Regions from separate parts of the Rhizobium sp. CFBP 8752 genome, predicted to be linked through region 2. Evidence: predicted binding sites of a transcription regulator. Region 2 holds the regulator's gene; the other holds the start of a gene.
What was found. The regulator LexA, encoded in region 2, represses DNA repair genes until DNA is damaged. The targets are predictions, from matches to a motif close to TGTTCNNNNTGTGTTCNG.
Positions count from the first base shown of each region.

Region 1: the regulator LexA is predicted to act here: its motif matches at 3,712-3,729, upstream of IFT59_RS12305 (glycosyl transferase).

Region 1 is NZ_JACYUZ010000001.1:2,537,129-2,543,876, reverse strand. It holds gene IFT59_RS12330 (F0F1 ATP synthase subunit C) at 50-277, shown strand; gene IFT59_RS12325 (F0F1 ATP synthase subunit B) at 358-1,002, shown strand; gene IFT59_RS12320 (F0F1 ATP synthase subunit B) at 1,007-1,492, shown strand; gene IFT59_RS12315 (ribonuclease HII) at 1,545-2,255, opposite strand; gene IFT59_RS12310 (PA0069 family radical SAM protein) at 2,494-3,651, opposite strand; gene IFT59_RS12305 (glycosyl transferase) at 3,782-4,312, shown strand; gene moaB (molybdenum cofactor biosynthesis protein B) at 4,322-4,873, opposite strand; gene IFT59_RS12295 (4-(cytidine 5'-diphospho)-2-C-methyl-D-erythritol kinase) at 4,870-5,784, opposite strand; gene IFT59_RS12290 (tetratricopeptide repeat protein) at 5,803-6,748, opposite strand, start outside.
Region 2 is NZ_JACYUZ010000001.1:1,761,023-1,767,770, reverse strand. It holds gene IFT59_RS08470 (ComEC/Rec2 family competence protein) at 1-2,329, shown strand, start outside; gene lexA (transcriptional repressor LexA) at 2,310-3,029, opposite strand; gene IFT59_RS08460 (VOC family protein) at 3,222-4,097, shown strand; gene kdsA (3-deoxy-8-phosphooctulonate synthase) at 4,102-4,947, shown strand; gene eno (phosphopyruvate hydratase) at 5,076-6,350, shown strand; gene IFT59_RS08445 (aminotransferase class I/II-fold pyridoxal phosphate-dependent enzyme) at 6,521-6,748, shown strand, end outside.

The sequences.
Region 1 (6,748 bases), 780 kb from region 2:
CGTCCTGAGGCGTCAGTCATCAGCCGCAAACCCATTCAAGGAGTTCATCATGGAAGCGGAAGCAGCAAAGTTCATCGGCGCAGGTCTGGCTTGCTTTGGCATGGCCGGCACGGCCCTCGGCCTCGGCAACATCTTCGGCAGCTACTTGTCGGGCGCCCTGCGCAACCCGTCTGCCGCTGACAGCCAGTTCGGCCGTCTGGTATTCGGTTTCGCCGTTACGGAAGCTCTGGGCATCTTCTCGCTGCTCGTAGCGCTCCTTCTCCTGTTCGTGGTCTAATACCAGACCTGGACTTCGGATCACGGTCGTCTCAAAGCGCACCGTGATCCTTCGCATTTGGAATTCACCCGGAGGTGATGATGTTCGTGACTTCGGCATATGCGCAGACCGCGCCGGCCGCTCCTGAAACGCCTGCAGCACCGGGCGCCGCACCGGCGGCCGAACCGCATGCTGCTCCGGCTGGCGAAGTGCATACCGAAACCGGTGTCGCCCACGACACTGAGCACAGTGGCGCGTTTCCGCCGCTCGACTCATCCCATTTCGCGTCGCAGCTTCTCTGGCTCGTCATCACGTTCGGTCTCTTCTACCTTCTCATGAAGAAGGTGATCGTTCCGCGCGTTGGCGGAATCATCGAGGATCGTCACGATCGTATCGCCAAGGATCTCGAGGAAGCCGGCCGCGCCAAGGCGGAAGCCGATGCTGCCGTCGAGACCTATGAAAAGGAACTGGCCGCCGCCCGCGCCAAGTCGCACGGCATTGCCGAAGCGGCCCGCGAAGCCGCCAAGACGAAGGCTGCTGCCGACCGTAGCGCCATCGAAGCCGAACTGGCCGCAAAGCTCAGTGCAGCAGAAACCCGCATCGGCGAGATCAAGGACAAGGCTTTTGCTGAAGTCGGCCAGATCGCCGAAGAGACCGCATCCGCCATCGTCGATCTCATGATCGGCGGCAAGGCAAGCGGCGATGACATCAAGGCTGCCGTCGCGGCCGCCAAGACGGGGGCCTGATCGCATGGCATTCGACGCAACATTTTTCGCACTCGTTGGTCTCGTCATTTTCCTCGGCATCCTGATCTACATCAAGGTGCCGGGCATGATGGCAAAGTCGCTCGACGAACGCGCCGCCAACATCCGCAGCGAACTCGACGAAGCCAAGAAGCTTCGCGAAGAAGCCCAGGCGCTGCTGGCTGAATACCAGAAGAAGCGCAAGCAGGCCGAAGCCGACGCTGCCAGCATCGTCGCCTCCGCCGAGCGCGAAGCCGCTGCCCTGACGGAAGAAGCCCGCCAGAAGACGGAAGAATTCGTCGCTCGCCGCAATGCGGTCTCCGAGCAGAAGATCAAGCAGGCGGAAGCCGATGCCGTGAGCGCCGTTCGCGCCGCCGCCGTCGACCTCGCCATCGCTGCCGCCGAAAGCGTCATCGCCCGCAAGGCCGATGCAGCAACGCAGGAAGCCCTGTTCAGAGACGCCGTCGGTACGGTTCAAACGCGCCTGAACTAAGCTTCAGATACATGAATTAAGAAAAGGCCGGGCGAAAGCTCGGCCTTTTGCGTTATGGGGTGAGGGTAATGTCCGAGGCCTGGAGATCGGCGAGATCGTCTTCCGGCAGCGGATCTTTCCGCATCGGACGAAAGCTCATCCGGTGGAGCGGGCAGGGGCCGTGGCTCGTAATGCCGTCGCGGTGCTGTTTGGTGGCGTATCCGACATGCTTGGCAAAGCCATAGGCCGGAAAAACGGTGCATGCGCGACCCATCATCCGGTCGCGGGTGACTTTCGCCACGATCGAGGCCGCGGCGATGGAGACCGAACGGCTGTCACCCTTGATCACCGCCTTGCCGGGGCATGAAAGGCCTGGCGGCATGTCGCGGCCGTCGGTGAGGATATAGGCCGGCTTGATATTCAGTCCGATCACCGCACGCCGCATGGCGTCGAGACTGGCGCGCAGGATGTTGCGCTCGTCGATGAGGCGCGGACCAGACGATGCAATCGACACATGCGCCGTCGCCATGATCATCGCAAACAGCGCCTCGCGCTGCTTGAGGCTGAGCTTCTTGGAATCGTTGAGACCGGGCGGAATGTTGTCGGGATCGAGAATCACGGCGGCGGCCACAACCGGACCCGCCAAGGGACCGCGGCCTGCCTCGTCGGTTCCGGCCACTGGCCAATGTCCGGCATCCCGCGCCATCAGCTCCAGGCTGAAATCCGGAACGAATGGCGTCTCTTCAAACAATGTCGGAGAATCGGGCGGCGTGCGAAGCAACATGGCGGCAGTTTCGCACGCCCGCCCGACCTCCGGCAACCCCCGGACAACGAGTGCGGCGTCGTTGCCCACCATCGGGGGCGCCCTTTCGGGATGATGGTGGGACCGGGGGTCTTTCGGCAGGTGATATGCGGGGACCGTGCCGAAATTAGAAATTAATCGACCTGAATGATATCCGCTGTACCCTGCGAGACGTCATCAGGCAGTTTCGCAGGGGCGACGGAGCTCCTGCGAATAGAATTCAAAGCAGCGACAGCTGGACGCCAGCCCCATCCGGGCGCAGGAACAGGTCGTCGCGCAGCGGCATACCCCGACGCGTCATGCCGAGCCGCTTCGTTGCCATCTCGAAGCGTCGCCCGATCTGCCAGGCGTAAGGACCGGTGCCCTTCATCCGCTTGCCGAACTCCGCGTCATAATCCTTTCCGTCCCGCATCGAGCGAACGAGCGACATCACATGCCGGTAGCGGTTCGGGTAATGCTGCAGCAGCCAGTCGCGGAACAGCGGCGCCACTTCCAGCGGCAGACGTAAGAGCACGTAACTCGCCTCCGTTGCGCCGGCAGCGTGCCCCGCTTCCAGGAGCCGCTCGATCTCGTGGTCGTTCAGCGCCGGAATGATCGGCGAGGTGAACACAGCTGTCGGTATGCCAGCGTCCGAGAGCGCTTTGATCGCCTCGAGCCGTTTGGCGGGCGTCGACGCGCGCGGCTCCATGCTGCGAGCAAGCTTGCGGTCGAGGGTGGTTAGCGATATCGCGACCTTGGCGAGGCCCTTCGACGCCATGTCGGAAAGAATGTCGATGTCGCGGGTGACCAGCGACGATTTGGTGACAATGGTCACCGGGTGGTTGGCCTTCTGCAGGACTTCCAGAATCTGGCGCATGACGCGCCATTCCCGTTCGATCGGCTGGTAGGGATCGGTATTGGTGCCGATCGCAATCGCCCGGACCTTGTAATCGGACCGGCTCAGTTCGCGCTCCAGAAGCTTCGGCACGTCAGGCTTGGCAAACAGTTTCGATTCGAAATCCAGCCCCGGCGAAAGCCCCATGAAACTGTGACTCGGCCGCGCGAAGCAGTAGATGCAGCCATGCTCGCAGCCGCGGTACGGGTTGATTGAGCGGTCGAAGGGAATGTCGGGAGAATCGTTTCGGGTAATCGCGGTACGTGGCTTTTCCACCTGCACCTCGGTCCTGAACGGTTCAAGTTCCTCGATCGTCTGCCAGCCGTCGTCGAAAGCCTCGCGACGCTCCGTCTCGAAACGTCCTGAAGGGTTCAGTCCGGCGCCACGACCGCGCCGGCGATCCCCCTCGATCCGGAGGCCGGAGGTCTTCACCAATGCATCGGCAATATCAGCCGTATGAGCAGGCGCGAATGCGTCCTGCCGCAAATGGGACAGCTCGTTCATGGGGCACTCCTAACGGGAAAAATTCCCGTTCTTGAATGACAAGATTCCTATCGCGACATTGAGAACAATGCAAGAACAAACTCGCAAAGGATTTGTGGCAATCCGTTGTACAATGCGCTAGACATTGAAAATGCTGACTGTTTTGTTGGAATGCCGGGATCAGGAAGCCGAGCTCGCGCAGACGTTGTCCATCCTTGTTTCCGCCGCGGTGGAGGGGTTGGTCAGCGATGTCGTGGTGCTCGATCACAATTCGCGCGACGGGTCTTCCCGTGTGGCGGATGCAGCCGGCTGCCGTTTCCACAGCTCCTGGGATATCGTCGATATCCTGCACAAGGCGCGCGCCGAATGGCTGCTTCTGCTGGAGCCCGGAGCGCGTCTCCAGGCCGGCTGGATCGACGAGGTCATGGAATATCTGGCGCTCAACCGGCAACCGGCCAGGTTCTCTCCGTCGCGAACCTACCGCAAGCCGTTCTTCACGCGCATCGTCCGCTCGGTTCCGCCGCTGGAGCAGGGGCTGATCCTGCCCAAGCGCGAGGCTGTCGCGCGTGCAAAATCCGGGATGGGTCTTGAGGATATCGCCAAGGCTGTGACGTCAGCCGCAAAGCCGTCGAGACTGGTGAGCGAGATAATCCCTGCCTGGGTCGCAGCGTCCGCGCGGTAGATCAGGCCGTTACTTGCCCGAACCGCGCCGCAGGTGCTCGTCCAGCCGCGGCATAATCTCGATGAAGTTGCAGGGCATGTGGCGGTAGTCCAGCTGCGCTTTCAAAATGCCGTCCCAGGCATCCTTGCAGGCACCGGGAGAGCCTGGCAGCACGAAGATGAAGGTTGCATTGGCAACGCCGCCGGTGGCCCGCGACTGGATCGTCGAAGTACCGATCTTGTCGTAGGAAATCCGGTGAAACACCTCGGAAAACCCGTCCATCTTCTTGTCGAACAGCGGCTCCAGCGCTTCCGGCGTCACGTCGCGGCCGGTAAAGCCGGTTCCTCCGGTGGTGATGACCACGTCGATCTCAGGGTCGAGCGTCCATTCGCGCACCTGGCCGGCAATACGCTCCTTGTCGTCGGGCACGATGGCGCGTGCCCCAAGCCTGTGACCGGCCTCCGCGATACGGGCAACCAGCGTATCGCCAGATTTGTCGTCCACCATAGTCCGGGTATCCGACACGGTCAGCACCGCGATCGAAATAGGAATGAACTCGCGCGTTTCGGCGATCTTGCTCATGGCTTTGCTCCGACGGTTTCGACCGCTTCGAAGTACCAGTCCGGCTTCAGGGAGGTCAGCGCCTGCGCGGCGGCTTCCGCGTCTGTCTTCGAAGGGAACACACCGAAACAGGTCGCTCCGGATCCGGACATGCGCACCAGCTCGGCACCTTGCGCTGCGATCATCGCGGAGAGTTCCTCGATCTCCGGGATGAGCGCGCGAGCTGGCGGCTCCAAGTCGTTGCGAAGCGTTTTCAGGTAAGGCAGCCAGCCGCCTGCGTCGGTCGGCGTCGGCGGCAGGGCCTCGTTTTCCTTGTCCACCAGTAGCTTGAAGATCTCAGGCGTCGAGACGCTGATCAGCGGGTTGGCGAGCACGAGGGAAAGGGAAGGCATGGTCGGCAGCGGCTCAAGCCTTTCGCCGATCCCTTCGGCCAGAATGGCAGCCCCCGTCAGACACATGGGCACATCGGCACCCAGTGATAGGCCGAGCGCCAGAAGGGCAGCTTCCGGTATCTCCGCATTCCACAGCCGGAACAGGCCGCGAAGCGTGGCCGCCGCATCAGCCGATCCGCCGCCGATCCCGGCCGAAATCGGCAGATCCTTCCTGAGATGGATCGAAACGGGCGGCGCCGGAAAGCCGTTTGCAACCAGCTGCTGGCGAAACAGACCACGGGCCTTCACCACGAGATTGCCAGCCTGGCCCGCCTCGTCATTTGAAAGCTCGGACGCAAAGCGGCCGGAAACGGAAAACTCATCCGATTCCGAGAGCGTGAAGGTCAGCTCGTCACCCAGATCGGCGAAGGTGACGACGCTTTCCAGCAGGTGAAACCCGTCATAGCGAAGCCCCACGACATGCAGGCCAAGATTGATCTTCGCAGGCGCAAGTTCTGTCAGGGCCACGTCTGTGGCGTCTTGCGTATCGGATATGGTCATGCTGGAAAGCCCGCTTTATCAGGATTTCTTGTCGGGAGTGGCAGGTGCCGGCGGGGCAGGCGGCACTGGTGCTGCCTGGCCGCGATCGGCCGTCGTCGCGTTCGGATCGAGCGGCGGCAGGCCGTTGGCGATCTTTTCCTTGACCATTTCCTTGTTGACGTCCTCGCCTTCGGAGATCAGCGTCCGGTTCCACTGGTAGACCGCTTCCAGCTTGCGGCCGACACGCCAGTAGGCATCGCCCAGATGGTCGTTGATCGTCGCATCGCCGGCCCGCAATTGTACCGCGCGTTCCAGTTCGGTCACGGCTTCATCGAACTTGCCGAGGCGGAAATAGGCCCATCCCAGCGAATCGACGATATAGCCATCGTCCGGCCGCGCATCGACTGCCTTGCGGATCATGTCGAGGCCTTCGGCAAGGTTGAGGTTGAGGTCGACAAGCGAATAGCCGAGATAATTCAGAACCTGCGGCTGCTCGGGGTTGAGCTCCAGGGCCCGACGGAAATTCGGCTCGGCCTTGTCGAACTGCTTCAGGCGTTCATAGGAAATGCCGCGCTGGAAGAACACGGTCCAGTCGCCCGGCTTCGGCACGGAGCCGATCATTTCGACAGCCTTGTCGTAATTGGCGGCCATCGCCTTGTAGTCCTTGGCTTCGGAGAGCACGCTGCCATAGGCGATATAGCTGCGGATGTCGGCCGGATCCGAATCGATCAGCGCCTTCAGATGGCTCTTTGCCTCGTCGACCTTGCCGGTATCGGACAGGGTGATGCCCAGCTGCAATTCGGAGATCCGGCGCATCGGGCTGTCGGCCGGCACCTTTGCATAAAGCTCGATGGCGCGTTGCGGCTGTTCCATCTTCTCGGCAATGCCGCCGAGCAGGATCAGCGTGTCGGCGCTCTTCGGGTCCATCGCATGGGAGATCTGCAGGTAGAGACCGACCATATCCTCAGCGCCCTGGCGGTTCAGC
Region 2 (6,748 bases):
CGAGGAGCTTTCCCACGGTCATGTGTTCCTCTTCCTGCCTGTCTTGCTGGGCGCCGGCGCTGCGACCTGGTTCGCACTTCCTTGGACGCCATCGCCATTCATTCTCGCAACCATGCTTGCGATCTCGATGGTGACCGCAGGGCTGACACGGTATCGCGCGCATCCACTGTCTCGTGCCAACCTTGTACTCTGCCTGCTTCTCTCCGGTTCTGCGCTGGCAGCGCTCGAAACCTGGCGGTGTTCGACGGTCGTGCTCGATTCGCCCGTCACAACGACCATCAGCGGGATTGTCGAACGACGCGAAGCCGATGCACAGCGCCGCTGGCGCTATATCCTCAGGATCGAGCAGACATCTGAGCCCTCGCTTTCACGACCGCCACAGCGCGTCTCGGTTCTTGCCAGAAGCCAACACGAGCCTGCAGACATCGGAGAGCGCGTTTCCGGCCGTGCCCGTCTGTCGCCACCCTCTGGCCCGGCGCTTCCCGGATTGAACGATTTCGCCTTCTCCTCCTACTTCGATCAAATCGGGGCCGTTGGCTTCTTTTACGGCGCGCCTAGCGTACAACCGGCGATCGATGACCAACCCGGGTTATGGTCGGACATGCAGCGAGGGCTTTTTGCGCTTCGCAGCGCAATCGGCAATCGCATCCGCGATACGGTCAAGGGGGATGCGGGCGCTTTTGCTGCCGCAATCGTGACCGACGAGCGCCGTGCAATTTCCCGTGAGACGACCGAGGCGCTTCGTCTGTCCGGGCTGGCCCATATCGTCGCGATCTCAGGCCTCAACATGGCGCTGGCAGCCGGTATCTTCTTCGTCGGCGTCCGCTCCGTCCTGTCGCTGTTTCCAGGCTTTGCGCAGGCCTATCCGATCAAGAAGTTTGCCGCGTTCGGTGCGCTTGTCATGGCGACCGCCTATTACCTGATTTCCGGGTTCGGGGTTTCCGCCGAGCGAGCCTATATCATGATGGCGGTGATGCTGGTCGCCGTGCTCGTCGATCGACCCTCCATCAGCCTTCGCAACGTCGCCCTTTCGGCAATCATCATCCTCGCCATCTCGCCGTCGGAGATTCTGGGTCCGAGTTTCCAGATGTCGTTTGCGGCAACCGCGGCACTGGTGGCAGGGTTCGCCCTCTGGACGCGATATTTCGCGAAAGGAAAGGAGGAGACAAAAGGTAGCAACCGTTGGATAACGGGTATTGCGGCGACGTTGCATTTCATTGCCGGGATCGTGGTGACGTCGCTGATCGGCAGTACGTCGACGTCGATCTATTCGATCGAGCATTTCCACCATCTGACCACCTACGGCCTCGCGGCCAATCTCGCGGCCATGCCGATCATTTCCTTCGTGGTGATGCCGGCAGGTCTCGTGGCCATGCTGCTGATGCCGTTCGGGCTGGATGCTCCCGTTCTGTTCATCATGGGCGAGGGGCTGCGGATCGTCATTCGCATTGCCGAGATCGTCGCCGCATGGGGCGGCGATATTGCCATCGGCCGGCAGAACCCGCTTTTCCTGCCTCTGGCGACGGCAGGCTTTCTGCTTCTGACGCTGCTGCGCACGCCGCTGAGGTTGACAGGCGCGCTGTTCATGGCGGTGGCTTTGCTCTTTGCGGTCCGCTCAGGCTCGGCGCCGAGGCCTGATATCGTCATATCCGAAGACGGCGCGTCAGTGGGACTGATCCAGGATGACAAGATCACCCTCAATCGAACCCGACCGCCGGGATTTATCTACGATCAATGGCGGCGAGCGCTGGTGCTTGAGACCGGAGAACAACCGCTCGCCTTGCCGGTTCTTGCCTCTTCGGAACCAGCGCGAGGTGCCAGCCTTGCGAAAAGCGATGACAGACCACCTGGACCACATTCGCGACCGGATTTGACGCGCCGGGAAATCGAATATGTCAGGGGTTTTCTTCAAGCATTGAAGCCCGGACGATTCGCCTGTCTGCCGAAAATCCTGTGCGCGGCGCAGACTGCTCAGGACATCCGGATCGTCACCGTCGAAGACAACCGATACACCGGTCTTGCCTGCGATGTCGGTCGGATCATCGTCTCGCCCGGCGCACGCTTCGATACTTGCCGCTCCGGCGCCTTGCTTCTCAGCGGGCGGACGTTGCGCCGGACTGGCGCACTGGAAATCACCATTATTCCGAACGCGACAGCGCCAGACATCAAGATTACGGCGGCAATGCGAGACAGCGCACAGACCTCAAGCCGTCCGTGGACCGTCCACCGGTTCTATGACTGGCGAACGCGACAACTCGACTTTGGCATCCCGGAGGCTGTTGCTGCGCATCTCCGGGATGACACCGTTCTTAATGATAGCGGCGAATAAGGCCGACAAGCTTGCCCTGGACCTTCACCCGGTCGGGCGGGAAGATGCGGGTCTCGTAAGCCGGGTTTGCCGCTTCCAGTGCGATCGAGGCACCCTTGCGGCGAAACCGCTTCAGGGTCGCTTCTTCCTCATCGACCAGGGCAACGATGATATCGCCTGGACTTGCGGTGCTGGTATTCTTGATGATGACGGTATCGCCATCGAGGATGCCGGCATCGATCATCGAATCGCCCTTCACTTCGAGCGCGTAATGATCGCCGGAACCCAGCATCTCGATCGGAACGGCGATGTCATGGGTGTTGTTCTGGATCGCGGAGATCGGCACGCCGGCAGCGATTCGACCCATGACCGGAATGTTTGTCGAGAACGGATTGTCCGCCATGACCGGCGCCGGCTTCTGAGCGACGACCGGTTGCGTTTTGCCGAGGCTTCCCTCGATGACACTGGGAGAAAAACCCCGTCGCGGATGAAGGTTCGCCACATAGGCGTCAGGCAGCTTGATCACTTCGAGCGCGCGTGCTCTGTTCGGCAGACGGCGAATAAAGCCACGCTCCTCGAGCGCGGTGATCAGCCTATGGATGCCGGACTTCGATGCAAGGTCGAGAGCGTCCTTCATTTCGTCAAACGACGGCGGCACGCCTGATTCTTTCATCCGCTCGTGGATGAACAGAAGTAACTCCTGTTGCTTGCGTGTCAGCATGGACGGGACCCTCAGAATTGGAAACAAATGCAGAACGGACGCTATATGTTCTATCTGTGTTCCGCAAGCCCCAAATTTTTGCTCAAGAATAGTCTCATTTCAGCGTTCGATCACGTATTCAGTTCGTGCGCAGCACTTGCCGAGTTTCCCGCGATAGCCAATGTTCTGCGGAATAAGACTTTGGGGGTGTAAGTGGGTAACAAGTCAGTCGATCATTTGGTTCTGCCCGTTGCAGATCTGGCGTCAGCGCGGGGGAGGTTGACCGCTCTCGGCTTTACTGTGGCACCTGAAGGTGTTCACCCTTTCGGCACAGCCAATGCCTGCATATTCTTCGCGGATGGCTCGTACCTCGAGCCACTGGCCATTGTGAACCGTCGGCAAGCCTCGCTTGCGGCAAAACGAGGCAACGTGTTCACCGATCGCGACATCCGCTTTCGCGGCCAGCGGAAAAGGGAAGGTCTATCGGCGGTGGTCGTCGGGACGCAGGATGCAGCGGCCGATCATAGCCGTTTTGTGGACGGGTACATGTCTGCGGGCGAGATGCTTCAGTTCTCCCGCCCGATGCAGTTGCCCGATGGTGGGGAGAGCGAAGTCTCATTCCGTCTGGCGTTCGCGGCAGTCCCCGAGGTCGATGACATCTTGCTGTTTTCCTGCCAGCGCATGGCCGCATTACCGGCAGATCGCGGTGGTCTTGATGAGCACGCAAACGCCGTTACAGGCCTTCGAGAGATCGTCTTTTCTGCAGATGACCCGCTGGAGTTTCTGCCGCTTTTCGAAACCGTGTTCGAGACGCAACCCGAGCAAGGGAAAGACGGTCTGCGGATCGAAGCTGCCAATGCCGGCATCCGCATTCAATCCAACGACACGTTCAGCGACGAGTTCCGGTCTTCGATGAAGCCCTTGTTATCGTCGCGCCTCGCTGCGCGCGGGATCATCTTCAAGACCACCGATCTCGCCGTGACAGAGATCACCCTTGCTGCTAATGACGTCGCATTCATCCGCAGGGATGGCCGCGTGATCGTGTCGGCAGCCCCGGGGCAAGGTGTGGTTTTCGGTTTCGAGGAATAGTGAAATGACAGTCTCCGTCAATTCTGAAGTGTCCGTGGGCGAGGGGAGTTCGAAAGTCGTTTTCTCAAACACGGCAAAGCTCTCGCTGATTGCCGGTCCCTGCCAGATGGAAAGCCGTGATCATGCGTTCATGATCGCCGGCACGCTTGTCGAACTCTGCAAGAAACTCGGCATCGGCCTCGTCTACAAATCCTCCTTCGACAAGGCCAACCGCACGTCGATCTCCGGCAAGCGCGGCATCGGCTTGGACAACGCGATGGCGATCTTTGCCGATCTGAAGACGGAATTCGGCTTTCCCGTTCTGACCGACATTCACACTGAAGAGCAATGCGCTCTCGTGGCGGATACGATCGATATCCTGCAGATCCCCGCCTTCCTGTCGCGCCAGACGGACTTGCTCGTCGCGGCCGCAAAGACGGGTTGCGCGATCAACGTGAAGAAGGGCCAGTTCCTGGCGCCCTGGGACATGAAGAACGTCCAGGCGAAGTTCCTCGAAAGCGGCAATCCCAATGTGATGCTGTGCGAGCGCGGTGCCTCGTTCGGCTACAACACGCTTGTCTCCGACATGCGCTCGCTGCCGATCATGGCGGCTCTCGGAAGCCCCGTTATTTTTGACGCAACCCATTCCGTGCAGCAGCCCGGCGGCCAGGGCGGTTCTTCCGGCGGCCAGCGCGAATTTGTCGAAACGCTGGCGCGGGCAGCCGTCGCCGTCGGCGTTGCTGGCGTCTTTATCGAAACCCACGAAGACCCTGACAACGCACCGTCCGACGGTCCGAACATGGTCCACCTGAAGGACATGCCGCGCCTTCTGGAAAAGCTGCTGGCCTTCGACGCCATCGCAAAAGGCTGACGGCGTCGAAAAACCGCCGAATTGACTGGACTGTAATCCGCGTGTCATCGACGATCGCACAATGTCGATGACACGCCTGTTCGCTGAGCCTGCGAATTCAGGCTCGCACATTAACCGAGGAGAGACCCTTGACCGCCATTACCGACATCATCGCTCGCGAAATTCTGGACAGCCGTGGCAATCCGACCGTCGAGGTGGATGTTTATCTGGAAGACGGCTCGATGGGCCGCGCCGCCGTTCCGTCGGGAGCCTCCACGGGCGCGCATGAAGCCGTCGAACTTCGCGATGGCGGCAAGCGCTATGGTGGCAAGGGCGTCGAAAAGGCTGTCGAAGCCGTCAACACCGAGATCTTCGACGCGATCGGCGGCTTCGATGCCGAAAGCCAGATCCACATCGACAAGACCCTGATCGCGCTCGACGGCACCCCGAACAAGTCGCGCCTGGGTGCAAACGCCATTCTCGGCGTCTCGCTTGCCGTTGCCAAGGCCGCAGCCGAATCGTCCGGCCTGCCGCTCTATCGCTATATCGGCGGCGCCTCCGCCCATCTTCTGCCGGTCCCGATGATGAACATCATCAACGGCGGCGCTCACGCCGACAACCCGATCGATTTCCAGGAATTCATGATCATGCCTGTCGGCGCCGAGACGCTGAAGGATGCCGTGCGCATGGGTGCGGAAATCTTCCACGTCCTCAAGAAGGAACTGGCAGCGCAGGGGCACAACACCAATGTCGGCGACGAAGGCGGTTTCGCGCCGGGCCTGAAGAGCGCGCCGGAAGCCCTCGACTTCATCATGAAGTCGGTCGAAAAGGCCGGCTACCGGCCGGGCGATGACGTCCACCTGGCGCTTGATTGCGCAGCGACCGAATTCTTCAAGAACGGCAAGTATGAGCTGGAAGGCGAAGGCCGCTCGCTCGAGCCCGAAGCAATGGCTGATTACCTGGCAGAACTTGCCGGCAAGTACCCGATCATCTCGATCGAAGACGGCATGTCGGAAGACGACTGGGCTGGCTGGAAGTATCTCACCGACAAGATCGGTTCCAAGGTTCAGCTCGTCGGCGACGACCTGTTCGTGACCAACTCGGCCCGTCTGCGCGATGGGATCCGTCAGGGCACAGCCAACTCGATCCTCGTCAAGGTCAACCAGATCGGCTCGCTCACCGAAACGCTCGATGCTGTCGAAACAGCGCACAAGGCAAGCTACACGGCCGTCATGTCGCACCGTTCGGGTGAGACGGAAGACTCGACAATTGCCGATCTCGCAGTCGCCACCAACTGCGGACAGATCAAGACCGGTTCGCTGTCGCGCTCTGATCGTCTGGCCAAGTACAACCAGCTGATCCGTATCGAAGAAATGCTTGGGCCGCAGGCCGCCTACGCGGGCCGCTCGATCCTCAAGGCCTGATCATTCCGGTCGACTGAGGCAGACTATCCGAGAGCCCGCGCCATCTGCGCGGGCTTTTGCGTTTTACAATTCGTGATCGCACCGTACCAAAAACCGATAGGTCAGCATTGTTGACCTGTCGAAACTTATGTAAACCAAAGCCAAGAATATTGAAATAAAAGGAAACGCCCGTGCTTGATTGGGACCATATTTTCGCGACACGCTCCAGCCGCATGAAAGCCTCCGAAATTCGCGAACTGCTGAAGCTTCTGGAGCAGCCGGATATCATTTCGTTCGCCGGCGGCATTCCGGATCCGGCACTGTTTCCGGCCGAGGAATTCCAGAAGGCCTATGCGGATATCTTCTCAGGCGCTCAAGTGAACTCGGCGCTGCAGTATTCGGTCAGCGAAGGCTACAAG